2 linked regions of the Sulfuricurvum kujiense DSM 16994 genome follow. The protein of the gene in region 2 binds, or shares a complex with, the protein of the main gene of each other region. Links are inferred from orthologs where the notes say so. Each region holds a gene or a part of one and is shown on either strand. Other genes may lie near its edges. The genes, in order: mfd and uvrA.

Region 1 (8,691 bases), 910 kb from region 2 along the record:
TGGCCGGGGGTGAGTATTTTGATCCCGTGCTATAATGAAGGGGAAAATGCCGTCGAAACCATCTCGTATGCTTTGAATGTCGATTATCCGGAGTTCGAGGTGATCGCCATCAACGACGGAAGCAAGGATAATACGCTGGATATATTGGTCGCTCTGGCCAAAGAGAATCCGAAACTGAAAGTGGTCAATCTGGCCGAAAATCAGGGAAAAGCACTGGGGCTGCAAGCCGGAGCGCTGTTGGCAAAACATGAATATCTGATATGTATCGACGGCGATGCGTTGATCGATAAACATTGTGTCCACTGGATGGTCAAACATTTTATCCGCTATCCCGAAGTCGCCGCCGTAACGGGAAATCCGAGAATACGCAACCGCACCAGTTTGTTGGGCAAGATTCAAGTCGGCGAGTTCTCTTCCATCGTCGGGATGATCAAGCGGGCACAGCGCAGTTTCGGCCGGTTATTTACCGTCTCGGGAGTTATTACCGGCTTTCGGAAAGCAGCGGTGCATGAGATCGGGTATTGGAGTCCCGATATGCTCACCGAAGATATCGATGTTACCTGGAAGCTGCAGCGAAACGGCTGGGACGTCCGTTTTGAGCCTCGGGCACTGGTCTGGATTTTGATGCCGGAGACCTTAAGAGGGCTATGGAAACAGCGCTTGCGCTGGGCTATGGGGGGCGTTCAGGTTATGCTGAAGAACTTCAAGGTTTTGTTTTCCCACAAGCAAACCCATCTTTGGGGACTTATGACGGAGCTTATGCTCAGTACGATCTGGGCCTACACGATGGTTCTGGTCTTTTTGGTCTGGTTTTTAAGCCTCTTTGTCCACATTTCGTATTTGATGCCGTCGAGTTCGCCTATTTTACCCGATCAAAGCAGCGTGATTCTCATCGGTGCGTGTTTGATACAGTTTGCGATCAGCCGATGGCTGGATGGGCATTATGACGAAGGGATGGGGAAAAATTATTACTGGATGATCTGGTATCCGTTCGCTTTCTGGCTGCTCAATTTGTTCACGGCCGTAACGGCGTTTCCAAAAGTACTGTTCGGTAAAAAAGGGCGTGCACGATGGGTTAGTCCTGACCGCGGTGTCCATCAAAAGTTGCCGAAGAAGAAAGGGTAATATCGTATGGAAACACTTATTATTAACAAACGCCATGAAATGCCGAGACGAAAAAGATGGTTTTGGGATGCGATGACCATCGCTCTGTGGCTGGGCTTTATCTATTTATGGAAACCTTTACTGATCGTATTGTATAAAATCATTACCCTCAAAGAAGCACCCGATACGATATCCGATTGGATTTTCGAAAATGTCAGCAGCGTGACGTTTGAAAATGCTCTGTATATGCTCATCCTGACCCCTGTCATCTTGTTTGTCTTATCACGGCTCAATAGGCACAGAGCACCAAGCGAGCATCTACTCTATACTTCGTACGATTATTCCAATTATTTTCGTATCGACAATGCAGAACTGCAGAAGTGTATTGATAGTCAATTGGTTACGGTTTACCATGATGATCGCGGGCATATAATCCACTTGAATGACCAAATTGAAAACAAGAGCTAAAGCTTTCAGCGTATGCAAACACTTAAATATTTAGCCCACTACACACGGGAGATACGCTCTCAGGTACAAGAGCTGATCGATACCGATACGCTCGGAGATCGGCTTTTGCACAAATATCCCGAACCTCATCCCTACGTCAGCGACAAAAGTCTCTTTGACTATGTGATGGAGATCAAAAACACCCATTTACGAAGCTCCTCACCCATCTCCAAAGTGCTGTTTGATACCAAAATACGCGATTTGCACTCCGCACTGGGTACCCATACGTTCGTCTCACGGGTACAGGGGGGAAAGCTCAAAGCAAAAAACGAGATTCGAATTTCCCATCTGTTCAAGAAAGTTCCCGAGCCGTTTCTTCGGATGATCGTTACCCATGAACTCGCCCATCTGAAAGAGAAAGAGCACAATAAAGCATTTTACTCCCTATGTACCCATATCGAGCCGCACTATCATCAGCTCGAATTCGAATTAAGACTCTACCTGACCTATCTTGATCACTTCGGCAAACTCTATTAATTCTTCTGCTCTATAATACATCCAAACATCCAAAAGAGAAAGCATGCCAAAACCGATCTCCTCTACAGCGCTTCGGATTTTATTGCTGGAAGACGACTTTACCCTCTCATCGATCATCGAAGAGTATCTAAGCGATCAGGGATATTCCGTCACATGCGCGTATAACGGGGAGAGCGCTCTGGATTTTGGATACGAAATCGCGTTCGATCTGTTTTTATTCGACGTTAAAGTCCCCCTACTCAACGGATTTGATGTCCTGCGAGAACTTCGGGATAAAGAGAGAAAAGCCCCTGCTATCTTCATAACCTCCCTCAACACCATCGATGATCTATCAAACGCATACGATGCCGGGTGCGACGATTATCTCAAAAAACCGTTCGAACTCAAAGAGCTCGAACTGCGGATACGAGCCCTCATCAAACGCTCATCGATCCTCGGCGAAGATACTCCGATAGCAATCAGTGAAACCATCGTTTTTGATCCGAAGCTGGGACGGCTTACGAACGATGAAGACGAGATCACCCTTCCACGCAAAGAGGCGAAGATTTTAAAAATCCTCCTCTGTCATCCGGGCTCAATCGTCAGTTCCAAAGTTCTGATCGAATCGGCGTGGGATTTTGACGAAGACGGAAGCGAAGAGAGTCTGCGAACCCATATTAAAAATCTTCGCAAACATCTGGGGAAAGAGAGAATTATAAATATACGGGGACAAGGGTACCAGATTGCACTCGCCTGAAAAAAAATCGCTGATCCGCTTCGTATCGCTTTTTGTCGTATTGAACACCATTTTTCTATTAATTATATCAACGATGTATTATTATTACCAGCGAAATATGTATATCGAACTCCGACGCGACGCCATGTCATACTATGCCGGAACACTTCAGGATCATATTTTCGATGCGAAAAATATGGATGAACTCCAAAAACATCTCAGCCGCGATCCGCGCTTTGAAGTCGTACTTTTAAGTCACAAAAAAAAGATTCTCTACACATCGGCGCCCGAGGTAGTATTTCCGTTTCACCTCGGTTTTTATAAGTACGATCATCACTACTTTTTTACCGATACCATTGAACTTCAACATCTTAAAAAAGTCCGTTATCTTCTTGTCCGGGCTGACTCTATCGAGCCGCAGCTCGAACAAACCCGAAAAAGCATCTATCTTTTTTTGATTTTTTCGATCCTCTTTCTATCGGTTGTCATCTATGTTCTGGGGAAACTTTTCCTGCATCCCGTTCGTGATACCATCCATAAACTCGATCGCTTTATCAGAGACACCACTCATGAACTCAATACTCCCCTCTCCGTCATCACGATGTCTGTTGAGCAACTCCATAAAGAAGAGCTTCTCCCCAAACAACGCAAACACGTTGAGAGAATTTCCCTCGCATCAAAGACGATCTCCAATCTCTACAACGACCTCACCTTTTTGCTGATGCATGATCAGAGCAAACAGCATAACATCGACCTCGATATCAAAGCGCTTCTTCAAGAGCGTATCGAGTATTTCAATCCGATCGCCGAGGCAAAAAAAATCACGATCCGAACCGACCTGAAAGCCGCGGCATTTCGAATTGACAGGGAACATATGATTCGTCTGATCGACAATCTCCTCTCAAATGCGATCAAGTACAATAAACCCTCCGGCGAGATATACATCACGCTGGAACCACAATCTCTGAGTATTCGCGATACCGGAATCGGTATCTCCAAAGAGGTCATTGAGCACATTTTTCAACGCTATACCCGTTTTGATGAAGCCAACGGAGGTTTCGGTATCGGACTCAATATCGTTCAGATGATCACGCAAAAATACCAGTTAAAAATTGCCGTCCGTTCAGAAACCGCAGAAGGGAGCGAGTTTAAAGTTTCGTGGAATAAAAGTTCACACTAACTTCACGGACTCTTTATTATACTTTCAACCGTGTACAGCGATGTATCACCGACAATAAGGATGAATGAGAAAAAAGTTCCTGCTCTTGTAATAGCTTTGGGACTTATTTCGTATTTACTGCGAGAACAGTAAATCTGCTACCGATGCAGACGCAACTGCGGCTCCTCTCCCTCAGCCGCAGTTATTTCCTCTACCTATTCACTTACCGTTTTTTTAAAAATACCAGAACTTCATAATGTTCCGTATGGGGAAACATATCAAAAAGCTGTACTTTTTGGATTTCATACGAGCCTAAACGTTCCAAATCTTTTGCCAGCGTCACCGCATTGCAGCTTGAATAAATCAGATGTTCGGCCGAGACTTTTTCGAGCCATTTGCACAACTGTTCACCCAACCCCCGCCGCGGCGGATTAACAATCACGGCATCGGGCTTCTCTCCCGAATTTGCCCCGAAGCTTGCCGCATCCAGCGACTCAAAACGGAGATTCGTCATCTCCAGCTGCGCGGCCGAATCGCGGGCGCACTCTATCGCTTCGGGCTCGATCTCGATCCCTATGATTTCACGCTCGGGTGCAGAACAGTGCAGAGCAAACCCTCCGACGCCGCAAAACAGATCCCATAACCGCGACGGTTTGATCTCATCGATCCACTCGCTCGCCGTGCGATAGAGCTTTTCGGCGACGTCGGGATTGGTTTGAAAAAAACTTTTGGGGCGGATATAAAGAGGAATACCGTTAAACCGCTCTTCGAGACGGCGCTGTTCGCTCAAAAATATCTCTTCGTCCCCTTCCAAGATCGCCATATGGACCGGCTGGATATTGACCGTAACCACTTTCAGCTCCGGTGAGCGTTTGATCAATTCTTCCAGTCCCCCCTCCAGCCGCGCAATAATACCATGAGAGCGGAGGACAAAACGGAGCATCATCGTCCCGTTTGATTTGCTGCGGGTGAGGAGGACGTATTTGAGTTCCCCTTTTCGGAGTTTGATGTCATACCCTTTGATCCCCAATTCCCGAAGCCACTCTTGAACGCTATGCAAGACTTTTTGCATACTAAGATCATATAAAGGGCAGTCGATCAGACTCACCTCTTCGGAAAGTCCAAGCACAATCCCCTCCGGCGTAGGGGTCGCTACCATCTTGGCCTTGTTACGGAATCCTTTGAGCTGCGAGGTAACGGGCTTTTGCCACCCGTTGGGCTGATATTTGTTCAGCAGGGCATGCAGCTGGTCACTTTTGAGTTTCAGCTGTTCGGCATAATGGTAATCGATCCATCGGCATGAGTGGCAAAGATGGGTATCGAAATAGGAACAAAAACTCATTACAGCCCTTTTTGTTTCGTCGTGCGAAGATAGTGCAATACCGTACCGATAAGATCATCATCGTCTTTGCTTTTGCTCTGAAGCGTCTCTTTGATGCCACTTTGGTACTCTATGGTGATGTTTTGGTTGTAGTTGCTCACCATTTTGATCTTCTTCTCGATACAGAGCAGTTTGATCACCATGATCTCGAAAAACTGTTTCGTAGGAGTATCGGGTTTGCCGAACCGATCCCCGACCTCTTCTTCGATCTCGTATATCTCGCTCGGACTTTCGCACTGGCTCAGGCGGCGGTAGAGTTCAAGTCGAAGGCGGTCTTCGGTAACGATCTCATCGCTGATAAAGGCGCTGACGGTGAGCTTGATATCGACTTTTGCCCGCACCGCCGTCGTTTGGTTGGTAAGGAGCTTGATCGCATCTTCCAACATCCGCAAGTAAAGGGCATACCCGATATTTTTGATGTGACCGCTCTGAGCATCCCCGACGAGATTCCCCCCGCCGCGGATTTCGAGGTCGTGGTACGCCAACATCGATCCGCTTCCCAAAAAGGAGTTCGATTCGAGTGCCACAAGACGTTTTTTCGCCTCTTCGGTGAGGTTCTCTTTGTCATCGACAATAAAATAGGCATACCCCTCGATATGGCCCCGTCCGACACGGCCGCGCAGCTGATGCAGATCGGCCATCCCGAAACGGTCCGCTCCGTCGATAATCATTGTGTTAACCGTCGGCATATGAATCCCCGATTCGATGATGGAGGTTGCGAGAAGGACATCGTATTCGCGATTCGCAAATTTCGCCAGTTCCTCCTCGGTCTGATTTGCACTGATCTGAGAGTGGAGGATGAGTATACGCAGATCGGGGAGGATCGCTTTCAGCTCACCCGATTTGATGATCATCGAATCGATAGAGTTGTGGACGTAAAACACCTGACCGCCGCGGCGAAGCTCGCGCAAGATAACCTCTTTGATCAGTTTCTCGTCGTAGTTTTTCACAAATGTCCGTACCCCTAAGCGCTCGCTCGGAGGGGTGAGAAGCTCGGACATCGTCTTAATCGAACTGAGCGCCTGATTAAGACTGCGCGGGATCGGGGTCGCGCTCATGCTGAGAAGGTGGACGTTTTCATAGAGCGATTTGAGTTTCTCTTTTTGTTTTACCCCGAATTTGTGCTCTTCATCGATAATGACGATTCCGAGCTTCTTACAGCTCACCCCGAACAGGGCGTGGGTTCCGACGACACAGTCGAGTTCCCCCGCTTCAAGCGCCCGAAGGGTTGCGTTTTTCTCTTTGGTGCTGACGAAGCGGTCGAGCTTAGCGACCCGAAGACCGAATGGTGCGAGACGGGTTTTAAGCGATTGGAAATGCTGGGAACTGAGCAAGGTGGTCGGAACGACGAGGAGCGATTGGTATCCCCCTTTTGCGGCGGCGAAAATAGCGTTCATCGCCACCTCCGTTTTCCCGAAACCGACATCTCCACTGAGCAAACGATCCATGATATGACCGGAGGAGAGATCACGGACTATCGAGCTGATCGCACTTGATTGATCCGGAGTGTAGTCAAATCCGGCAGCATCTTGGAATCTTCGAAGCTCACCCGCATCGACACTGATCACCGACGCTTTGATCAGCGCACGGCTCGCCGCAATCCCGACGATCTCGGAGGCAATCTCGAACAACCGTGCTTTGACCGACTCTTTGAGTTTGCCGAAACTTCCCTTGCCCAGACGATCAAGGACGGGGAGGCTCCCTGAGGCGATATAGCGGTCAATCGTATCAAGGTTTTCGACGGGGAGGAGAAGCTTGTCATCCCCCATGTATTTGATGACGACGAGGTCTTTCACCCCGCCGAGAATCTCCGCCTGTTCGATCCCGACGAATATCCCGACCCCGTACTCTTCGTGGACGACGTAGTCCCCTACTTTCAAATCATCGAGGAGAATGGAGGTACGGCGGCGACGGCGCTTTTTCTCATGACGGTTAAGAGAAAGGATGATCTCATCGGGACCGATCAGATTCAGAACGATCCCGGATGTTTTAACCAAGATTCCTTTTAGATCAAAAATCCCCGCCGCTTTGAGCTGCGTATCGCTGGCGGCGATCAGGGTAAATTTTTTGTTTTTATGGACGCTTCGAAGGGTTTCTAAATTCCCTCCCCCCAATGGAGTGTACTTTTCGGATTCGGGGAGGATGTCTGCTTCGAGTCTCGTTCGCGGCAAGACGGGTTGATTGAGTCCGTACGCTTCGTCGAGGACACTTTTCATCTCACGGATACGCGAGACTTTTTTCCCCTCGCACAGATCGACTCCGTGCTCATTCAAGACCCAAAACCCGAGCGAGGCAATGTCTTTGACGAAGCTGTCGCTTTGTGCGGCGGCTATCGCTTTTTCGAACGCTTTGTGCTGCTGCTCATCGAGGGAGAAAAAAGCGCTGGTCACTTCGATAGAGGCCAGTTCCTCTTTGTCGGTGCGCTGGGTTTCGACATCAAACGCTTTGATCTCTTCGACCTCGTCGTCAAAGAGGCTGATACGATAGGGGTTGCTTTGGTTCGGGACGTAGATGTCGAGGATGTCGCCGCGGTGCGATACCTCCCCCTCCATCTCCACCATATCAACAAAGGTGTACCCCCAATGGAGCAGTTTTTGTTTAAAGCTGCCCAGATCGATGCGGGAGGCGAACTCGATCGTCTCGCTTTGAAGCAAACTCTCATGCGGCATCGGAAAAAGGAGTGTTTTGAGCGGGGAAATAATCAGCGGTTTTTTTGAGGCTGTATAATAGGTTCGAAGTGCGGCGAAAAGGGCAAATAGCTCTTCGCCAAACGGTCTGAGATCGTCCATATAGGTCGCACGAAAATCGGGCAATACGATGTGGGGGATTTCTAAAAAAGTGGAAACGTCGCTCAGTTCCGACGCCTCTTTCGCATCCTCGCACAGAAGAATCTCGGGGAGAGCTTTCGGATTGTTTTTACTATATTCATACCATCGTGCTTGTGACATCAGTGCTTATTCATCCTCTTCAAAAACGTTTCGGCTACACTAAAGGAGCCGAAAACCAAATACTCTTTATCTTTTTCAATCGATTCAAATTGGCTATAGGGTATTTCCAATTGCTCCAATACCGATTCGAGAAGCATTCTCTCTACAATCCGCCCCTCATTAACCTCAATAATCTCAACCGATTTGATAATCGGTTTTAGAATACTCAATATTTCCCGGTAATCTTTATCGCCGTAGGTATTGTAGATCAGAGTCACCTTTCTTCCAGCATATGCTTTCGCAATCGAATCGGCCGCCAATGCATTGTGCCCTACATCCAGCGTAACATTAGGGGCAATTTGACTCAAACGCCCGAACAGTGCACTTTGATCAAACAGCTCTTCATTTGCTTCATATCCCA
Region 2 (8,422 bases):
CGTCGCCGTCCCCGTCTGGACAAAAGACGTATAAATGCGCGATGAGGGATCATTTTGCGCCAAAGCGATCAGCGGTTCGATATAGGTCGAATAGAGCTTGTGGTACTCGCGATACTGCAACAGCATCGGAATCATCGGATGTTCAAATTGAAGCCCCTCCAAAACCTGCTCGTCGGTGCTGTATCCCGTTTTGGTTTTCTTGCCGTGAGGAAGCCCAAGCGTCTCAAACAAGATGACACCGAGTTGTTTGGGAGAATTGAGATTAAAGACGGTTCCGCACGCACTGTGTATCTGCTCGGTCAGTGTCGCTATCTCATGGGCAACCTCTTTTTTAAAGAGTTCCAAAACCGCCGTATCGACGGCTATCCCCTCTTTCTCCATTCCCAGCAATGTCAATGTAAACGGAAACTCGACATCAAACGCTTCGTCTAATGCTTCTTGTCCGCCTTTTAGCAGCAGCTGCTCTTTGAGCACTTCGTACAGACGGTAGGTTATGTAAGCGTCTTCTCCCGCATATTTACAGGCATCTTCGATAGCGACGGAAGCGAAGTTCTCCCCTTTTTTTACCGTATCTTTGAAATGGATCATCTCGTGATGCAAAAGTGATTGTGACAAGTTGTCCATCGCCAGTGAGCGCGACGAGTCGGTCAGCCAAGCGAGAACCATCGTATCGGCATAGATACTTAAGCGGTCAACACCCAAAAACCGGGTGACAAAATGAAGATCGAATTTAATATTATGTCCGATAACGCGATGTTCAAATATCAATCGAATTGCTTTCGCCGCCGCTTCAGTACTGACCTGATCCCCGACTCCGAGATAACTGTGCATCATCGGAACATAATATCCGGTTTTGCCATCAGTGCTGAAGCTAAAACCTACCAAATGATCTTTACTCGGGTCAAGCCCAGTCGTTTCGGTATCAAAGGCGATAAGTGCATCATCGGCTATCGTTTCCATCAGGGCAATTAAAGCGGCATCGCTATCGATCAAAACACTGCATCCATCGAGACTATCGCACTGCGGAACTTCCGCTTTTTCAGTTTTTTCACTCTGAGGCGTATTTGAGGGCTGTGACTCTTCAAACAATGCTTTGGCTTTAAGGGTACGCAATACGGCGTTCATCTCATAGTGCACCAGATCATCATAGATAGGCAAAAACGGATTATCGAAATGCATTGCAAACTCCGAAAAATCGAGCGTATCAAACACATCATCTTTAAGACGTACCAGTTCGCGGGAGCGGAATGCATCGTCACGGTACGTTTCAAGCAGACCCCGTATCCGCGGAGGGGTAACCTCTTCGATGCGTTCATACAGTGTATCCAGCGTCCCGAACTGAGAAAGAAGTTTTTGTGCCGTCACTTTACCGATCCCTTTGACACCGGGGACATTATCGGCAGTATCGCCGATAAGGGATTGATAATCGATAAACTGGCACGGATGAACACCGTATTTTTCATCGCAGTGACGTTCATTCATCACTTTTTTGCTGATCGCATCGACCAACACGACCCGATCATCATCGATCAGCTGATAGAGGTCTTTATCATGGGAAACGACGCGAACCAAAAAACCGTGTTGGCGCGCTTGACGAACAACCGATGCGATCATGTCATCGGCCTCATACCCGCTTTGGGATAGAGATTTATAACCCATTTTATCGATCCAGTCGATAGCGATGGGGAGTTGCTGGATCAGCTCTTCGGGCGCGGGTGAACGGTTGGCTTTATAATTTGGATCGATCTCGGCCCGGAAACTCGGCCCTTTTGCATCGAGAGCGAATATCAAATAATCGCTGCTGTGGTCTTTGTGCAGTGATGCAATAAAGTTAATGAATCCGGTCAAAAGTCCGGTAGGAAACCCGTGTCTATTCTTTAGAGGGGGAAGTGCATAAAACGAACGAAAGAAAAATCCGAAAGTATCGATTATAGTAACGGTAGGTTGTGCCATCAATCGTCTTTATCAGGCACGGATTCGAGCGAGCATCGAATCAATTGCCGCTTGAAGCATAGTGACGTCATAGCCCGCATCTTCCGCTTTTTTAAGGCCATATGAGATTCCGTGTTCCCCCAGCGGATTATTGACCGGAATAATCGTTTTAATGATGTTCAGAGCGGTAGAGTACTCTTTGACATCATCCGGCGCTTTGGCAGGCGCATCGGAAAATTTAATCATCTCAACAAATTCTTTATCAAAATTCCAGTGGGTAAAAATTTCCGCCGTCACGGTAGCCGTCGTTTCATGAATGTAAGAGCGCTCAACTCTTGCAATGTCAATCGTCACTTCAATATCGGATTTAAAATTGGCAGCTAAATCTTCTTGAATAACGTCGCTTGCGATAATAATTTTTCCCGTCTCCTGCAAAAATGCGGCTAAAAAAAGCTTATCGGCTTTAAGGCGGTCTATTTTCATGTACCATTCATGAACCAAAGCAGCCTGCATCGATGAAATTTCCGCAAAACGGTCCGATGTAATTCCATAGGGTTCCATGTCGACATTGAGCAGTTTGCGGACCGAATTGCCGATACCGATAGATCTCGTCATACTCATCCCGAACAAAGAGACCGCCTGAGAGACATTGAGTATCTCGCGTCGGAAACTGTACAGAGGCGAATTGGCGGCTTTAAGCAAGTTGGCAACGATCATCGGGTCTTGTTCGACAGTTTTAATCAGATCATTGATCGAACTGTCGGGATCATTACAAATACGTTGCATCTCTATCACCGTTTTAGGAAGCGGCGGCAAAGATTTAATACTGTTTATAATCGAGCTTTTCATAAAAATCCTCTGTAAATCCTGTTAATCTTATTATAGCCTATTTAGCTCAAGAGCTAAATATTTTCCGGTGAAACTTCCCGTTTTTTCCCAGCTCTCGGCAACTTCTTCAGGGTTCCCCTGCGCGACCAATAATCCGCCGCCGCTGCCCCCCTCAGGCCCCATATCGATGATATAGTCGGCATTTTTTATCATATCGAGATTGTGCTCGATAACCAGTACGGAGTTACCGAGTTCGACGAAATTATGAAGTACCTTTGTCAAACGGTTGACGTCATCAAAATGCAGACCCGTCGTCGGTTCATCAAGGATATAGAGGGTATTTCCCGTATCGCGTCGGCTAAGCTCTTTGGCCAGTTTAATCCGCTGCGCTTCCCCTCCTGAGAGGGTAACGGCATTTTGTCCCAGCGTAATGTAATCAAGCCCGACATCGCTAAGTGTCTGTAGAATCGCTTTGATTTTCGGGATCGGTGCAAAAAATTCGAGTGCTTCGCCGACCGACATATTCAGAACATCGGAGATGGTTTTCCCTTTATACTCAACCTGAAGTGTTTGGAGATTGTATCGGCTTCCGTGACACGAATCACACTTGACCATAATGTCGGGAAGGAAGTGCATTTCGATCTTGATTTCCCCTTCTCCCTGACATTTTTCACATCGCCCCCCTTTGACGTTAAAGCTAAAGCGCGATGCCGTATAGCCGCGGATCTGTGCTTCTTTGGTTTTCGTGAATAGATTTCGAATTTCGTCCATGACACCCGTATAAGTGGCAGGGTTCGAACGAGGCGTACGTCCGATCGGGCTTTGATCGAGATAGATCACTTTGTCGAGTTTTTCCAGACCTTCTACTTCGACCCCGGCGACACGGTTTATTTTACGTGCATGGTTCAGTATTTCGCGAGTAACGGGAAGCAACGTCTGCAGAATCAGAGAGCTTTTTCCGCTGCCGCTGACTCCCGTTACACAGACAAAATTATGAAGTGGAATTTTTACGCTCAAATTGGTAATATTATTTAATGTAACATTATTGATTGCCATCCACTCTTTTTGTTCGCGTCGATAAAAATATTTGATTTGTTTGCGTCCAGAGAGGTAGTCGGCCGTGAGGGTATTGGATTGTTTCATTTCCTCCAACGTACCTGCAAAGACGACATTACCGCCGAATTTTCCGGCACCGGGGCCGATATCAACAATGTAGTCGGCATTTTCAATCGTCTCTTTGTCATGTTCGACAACGATAACGGTATTCCCTTTTTCCTGCAATGAACGGAGCGTTCGAATCAGTTTGAGGGTATCGCGTTCATGCAATCCGATACTCGGCTCATCCAGAACATACATTACCCCTGTCAAACCGCTTCCGATCTGAGAAGCGATACGGATACGCTGGGCTTCCCCCCCGCTGATGGTGCGGGCGTCGCGGCTGAGGGAGAGGTATCCTAAACCGACATCAAACAAAAAGAAAAGACGTTCGCGTATCTCATTTAAAATCGGTGCGGCAATCATTGCATTTTGATCGCTCAGACCATCAAATGTCTTTGGATCGGCAAACCACGCATACGAATCTTTAAGGGGCATCGATATCACATCCCCGATCCCCTTTTGGGCAACGCGAACGGCAAGCGATTCGCGCTTGAGACGGTGAGAATTACAGATGTTGCACGGTTTTTCGGACATGTAATCGGCGAGATCTTTTTCATCTTTGAAAATATCGTATGCGATGCGTACGATTCCCGGCCATACACGCTTGATAGGATGGTCCTGCCACTTGAATTCGACTTCATCGACGCTGCCGTGGAGGATCGCTTTTTTCTGATACTCTTCGAGTGCATAAAACGGAGCCGTAATACTGATCCCTTCCGCAGCGCAAAACGCTTTTAGGAAGGTAAAATAATACCCTTTGTTAAATCCGTAAACGATTTTTATCGCCCCTTTCTCTATGGGGAGTTCGGAATCGATAATTTTGTCGTAATCGAGCGCATAGCGGATGCCGAGGCCGTCGCATTCAGAACATGCCCCTTTGGGAGAGTTAAACGAAAACGAGAGCGGTTCGAGCGGATCAAAACTCACTTTACAGTCAAAACAGGCGCTGTGTTCACTGTAGTGGATCAGCTTGTCAGCCATCCCTACTTCGTCGTGGTTCTGAATCTCAATTTCTACCTCTCCATAAGACTCTTTGAGCGCTTTTTCGACGTCTTGGGCCACACGGTCATGGTTGTCATCTTTTATGATGAGACGGTCAATCACAACTTTAAGAGTATGTTTTTTGGTCTTGGAGAGATCAATCTCTTCATCCAGACGCACCATGACGCCGTCGATCATGGCACGTACATACCCTTTATGACGGAGCGATTCGAGAATATCGGCAAAGGAGCCTTTTTTCTCCCGTACGAGCGGTGCAAGTATGACGATTTTGGAACCTTCGGGAAGCTTTAAAACCTGTGTGATTATATCTTGAGCCGACATTTTGGATATCGGCTTGCCGCACAGATGACAGTGTTGAACTCCGATACGGGCATACAAAAGTCTCAGATAGTCATAGATCTCGGTAATCGTTCCTACGGTTGAACGGGGATTTTTTGAGGTCGTTTTTTGATCGATCGCAATAGCCGGAGTGAGGCCTTCGATTTTATCGACATCGGGCTTTCCGACACGGTCCAAAAATTGACGGGCATACGATGAGAGAGACTCGATATAGCGGCGCTGTCCCTCGGCATAAAGGGTGTCAAAGGCCAATGTCGATTTACCGCTTCCGCTGATTCCGGTACATACAATCAGCTTGTTTTTCGGGATCTCCAAAGAGATGTTTTTGAGGTTATGCTCCCGTGCTCCGATAATTTTAATCTTGTCCATAAGTTACCCCGCGATAAGTTTGTATGCCGTAATGGCAAAAATAATGATGTAAAAAATAACCAATACCTGTTTGTAATGAGTCACTTTGACCCGATGCAGCAACGCGATGCCCGCCATAATGCCGAATAATGAGCTCAAAGCCATCGTCAGACCCGCTTCAAGATTCACAAGACCGAGCCACAAAAGTGTCGCCAAAGCCGAAACGGAAGAAAACGTAACAAAAAAATGTCCTACTGCTGAAGCTTTCTTCAGCGGAAATCCCATAAAACTAACCAGTACCGGCGTCATCAAAATCGAACCTCCAACTCCAAGCATTCCGGAAAATACGCCGATCACGCTTCCGACAAACGTATATAACGGCCGATTGACCACTTCCGGACGGGTCGGTTCGGGATTGGAAAGAGCCAGTCGCCCCAGCGTAAAGGCGACAATTGAGAGAAAAAGCCATTCCAATATACTCGAATGGAGTGCTTTGACCAATATCCCGCCCGCTATCGCACCAAGAATTCCGCCGTAACCGAAATATTTGATATCGCCGATCGCATACGTTTGTTTTTTATGATGGATCCACGCCGCCAACAACGAACCGGCAACCATTTGGGTAACCGATATGCCGATTGCCTCTTTGATACCAAACCCGAGATAGAGCAGAATCGGAACACTCACCGTACCGCCGCCGATTCCGAAAAATCCTGACAGTGTACCGACCCCTACCCCTAAAAGTGCTAATTCAATAGTCATATTTTATCTTTGTTTAGATTATGGCGCGCGATTATACCCCCTTAGTGCTTCAACTAATACCCTTTTCGTTCATTAGATTTTACGCTATAATCGATTCTCATAGATATTTAACAAGAGTGAGGGATGTAATGTTACCGATTATTGTCGAAGCAGCCACTAATTTTTTTCTTCATCAAATACGCCTCCCTTATGATTTTATAGACTCAACTAAAAAGAGAACGCTTTTTGCTTATATCGATATTGAAACGACGAACGGTGAGATTCACCGTGCTTATATCGGATGCGATCCGATGTTGATTCAGACCATAGCCGAGATTTTTTTGGGCGAAGATGAGAGTGATGAACAGACACTCATCGATATGCTGTTGGAAACAACCAATATGATTGTCGGAAGTGCAAAAGTACTGGCCGGTGAGTTATATGAAACATCTTTATCGATTGCGACCCCTTTTCTTTTATCGGATGAAGAGGTATCGGCGGTTCAATTGGATAATTCAAAATGTATCGGTATTAATGGCGGAGAAATGACAATTGCTTTGCAAAGGCTCTAAGAGATGGATGAAACAGTAGCGGCAGAAACTTCTTTACATCATGAACACGGTTTCGATCCTGAAAAAGAACTTTCATGGATGGATTACGACGGATTGCTTGACATGGAAGTGGAATTTGTTTCGGATTTGGGACAAACGACTCTCACGTTGGACGAAATACTCAAACTGGAAAAAGGTTCCGTCATCGACTTGGGCAAACCGGCGGGGGAAAGCGTGGAATCGTATGTCAACAGACGTATTATCGGTAAGGGGGAAGTAATGGTTTATGAGAAGAATTTAGCGATACGTATCAATGAGGTACTCGATTCGAGCGCCGTATTGTATTACCTATCAAAAGAGAGACTATGAGATATTTACTTCCTCTGCTGCTTCTTCCCGCTTTTTTATGGGGAGCTAAAATTTTAAGTTACAACGTATATGACCGGAATGACCGCGTCGATGTGATGTTGACGTTCGATACTCCGTATGAAGGGGTATTGCGCCAAAATCGCCAGAACGATACCGTCATCGTAAAGCTTGAAGAGGCGTTTATCGATTCTCCGGTAGTCAAAAACGTTACTTCCAAATATCTCAACAAACTTACCATTACACCTGAAAACGAAAATATCAAAATTATTGCCGAACTTTCGAATAACGTCATTATGCAAGCCTCTAAAACCTCCGATTCATATGGTCTGCGTCTACGATTTATGCATCCTGAAGCCGTAAATTCCGCTACGCAGAATACACCGGTCGATGAAACATCGGTGGATGGGCTTCCGACAAAAAAAGGAAATGAATTCGAGCAAAGCTATTATGTTGTTATCGGCATATTAATCATCGGGATTGCTATTTTATTCTGGTTGAAACAAAATATAGCCAAACGCACTACAGCCATGAAAAATGAGCCGAAATCTCCATGGTTATTTGATAAAACGACCGCTGCGGAAACAAAAGCGTCACTCTCCGCATCTCTTCCTATGTCAAATGAGAGCGGGGGAGTTCATATCCGTTTTCAAAAACCGCTTGATAATTCCCATACTGTGGCAATGCTCGATTACGGAACGATGAGCTATCTGGTATTATTGGGGAACACTACCATTTTACTCGATAAATTTCAGGATAATATTCCGGTAACGCAAAATGACTTCGAAACCCTTTTGCAGTCAAAACATCGAGAACTTGACGGCTATTTCCAGCTCGCCCCGGCTCAGGATGAAGTTTTCGATTCCTACAAAGAAAAAGCATCAGGAGTTTATTAAGCAATGGATCTAAAACAGAAATTAGTTGATTTCGGATGCGGAAACGAATTTGTCGAAATCGCTTTGGGATACAAAGAATTTTATAACACTGACGAAGATATTGAAATATTTATAGAATACGTTGAAGTCGAACATGCAAAAGTCGAAGAAGCAGAAGCGCTGAAAGAGCGGGAAAAAGAGATTGTCGATGCAGCGGGTTTGCTTTTAGAATTCGAAGATGAAAAAGAGAATTAAATCTCTTCTCTTCTTGTCTTAAATCTG

Evidence for each region.
Region 1: the proteins of uvrA (region 2) and mfd are in contact, whole or in part, in a crystal structure (PDB 4DFC), measured with the Escherichia coli proteins. The link is inferred for Sulfuricurvum kujiense DSM 16994 from one-to-one orthologs.

Annotation. Positions count from the first base shown.
Region 1 is NC_014762.1:501,512-510,202, reverse strand. The notes cover bases 5,104-8,691. They hold mfd (transcription-repair coupling factor), read right to left. Parts: upstream 8,292-8,691; coding sequence 5,304-8,291; downstream 5,104-5,303. Other genes in these bases: SULKU_RS02645 (bifunctional folylpolyglutamate synthase/dihydrofolate synthase), read right to left, coding at 8,291-8,691; rlmC (23S rRNA (uracil(747)-C(5))-methyltransferase RlmC), read right to left, coding at 5,104-5,304. Also shown: pgaC (poly-beta-1,6-N-acetyl-D-glucosamine synthase), read left to right, coding at 1-1,125; poly-beta-1,6-N-acetyl-D-glucosamine biosynthesis protein PgaD, read left to right, coding at 1,132-1,572; SULKU_RS02670 (YgjP-like metallopeptidase domain-containing protein), read left to right, coding at 1,585-2,088; SULKU_RS02665 (response regulator transcription factor), read left to right, coding at 2,132-2,824; SULKU_RS14200 (sensor histidine kinase), read left to right, coding at 2,811-3,983; more of rlmC, read right to left, coding at 4,186-5,103. UniProt on the Escherichia coli protein: Couples transcription and DNA repair by recognizing RNA polymerase (RNAP) stalled at DNA lesions. Mediates ATP-dependent release of RNAP and its truncated transcript from the DNA, and recruitment of nucleotide excision repair machinery to the damaged site.
Region 2 is NC_014762.1:1,407,783-1,416,204, forward strand. What follows is about bases 2,612-5,930. They hold uvrA (excinuclease ABC subunit UvrA), read right to left. Parts: upstream 5,629-5,930; coding sequence 2,812-5,628; downstream 2,612-2,811. Other genes in these bases: SULKU_RS07030 (HDOD domain-containing protein), read right to left, coding at 2,612-2,781; SULKU_RS07040 (sulfite exporter TauE/SafE family protein), read right to left, coding at 5,632-5,930. Also shown: polA (DNA polymerase I), read right to left, coding at 1-1,953; more of SULKU_RS07030, read right to left, coding at 1,966-2,611; more of SULKU_RS07040, read right to left, coding at 5,931-6,369; SULKU_RS07045 (chemotaxis protein CheX), read left to right, coding at 6,498-6,920; flagellar motor switch protein FliN, read left to right, coding at 6,924-7,268; SULKU_RS07055 (hypothetical protein), read left to right, coding at 7,265-8,161; SULKU_RS07060 (hypothetical protein), read left to right, coding at 8,165-8,395; SULKU_RS07065 (tRNA-uridine aminocarboxypropyltransferase), read right to left, coding at 8,392-8,422. UniProt on the Escherichia coli protein: The UvrABC repair system catalyzes the recognition and processing of DNA lesions. UvrA is an ATPase and a DNA-binding protein. A damage recognition complex composed of 2 UvrA and 2 UvrB subunits scans DNA for abnormalities.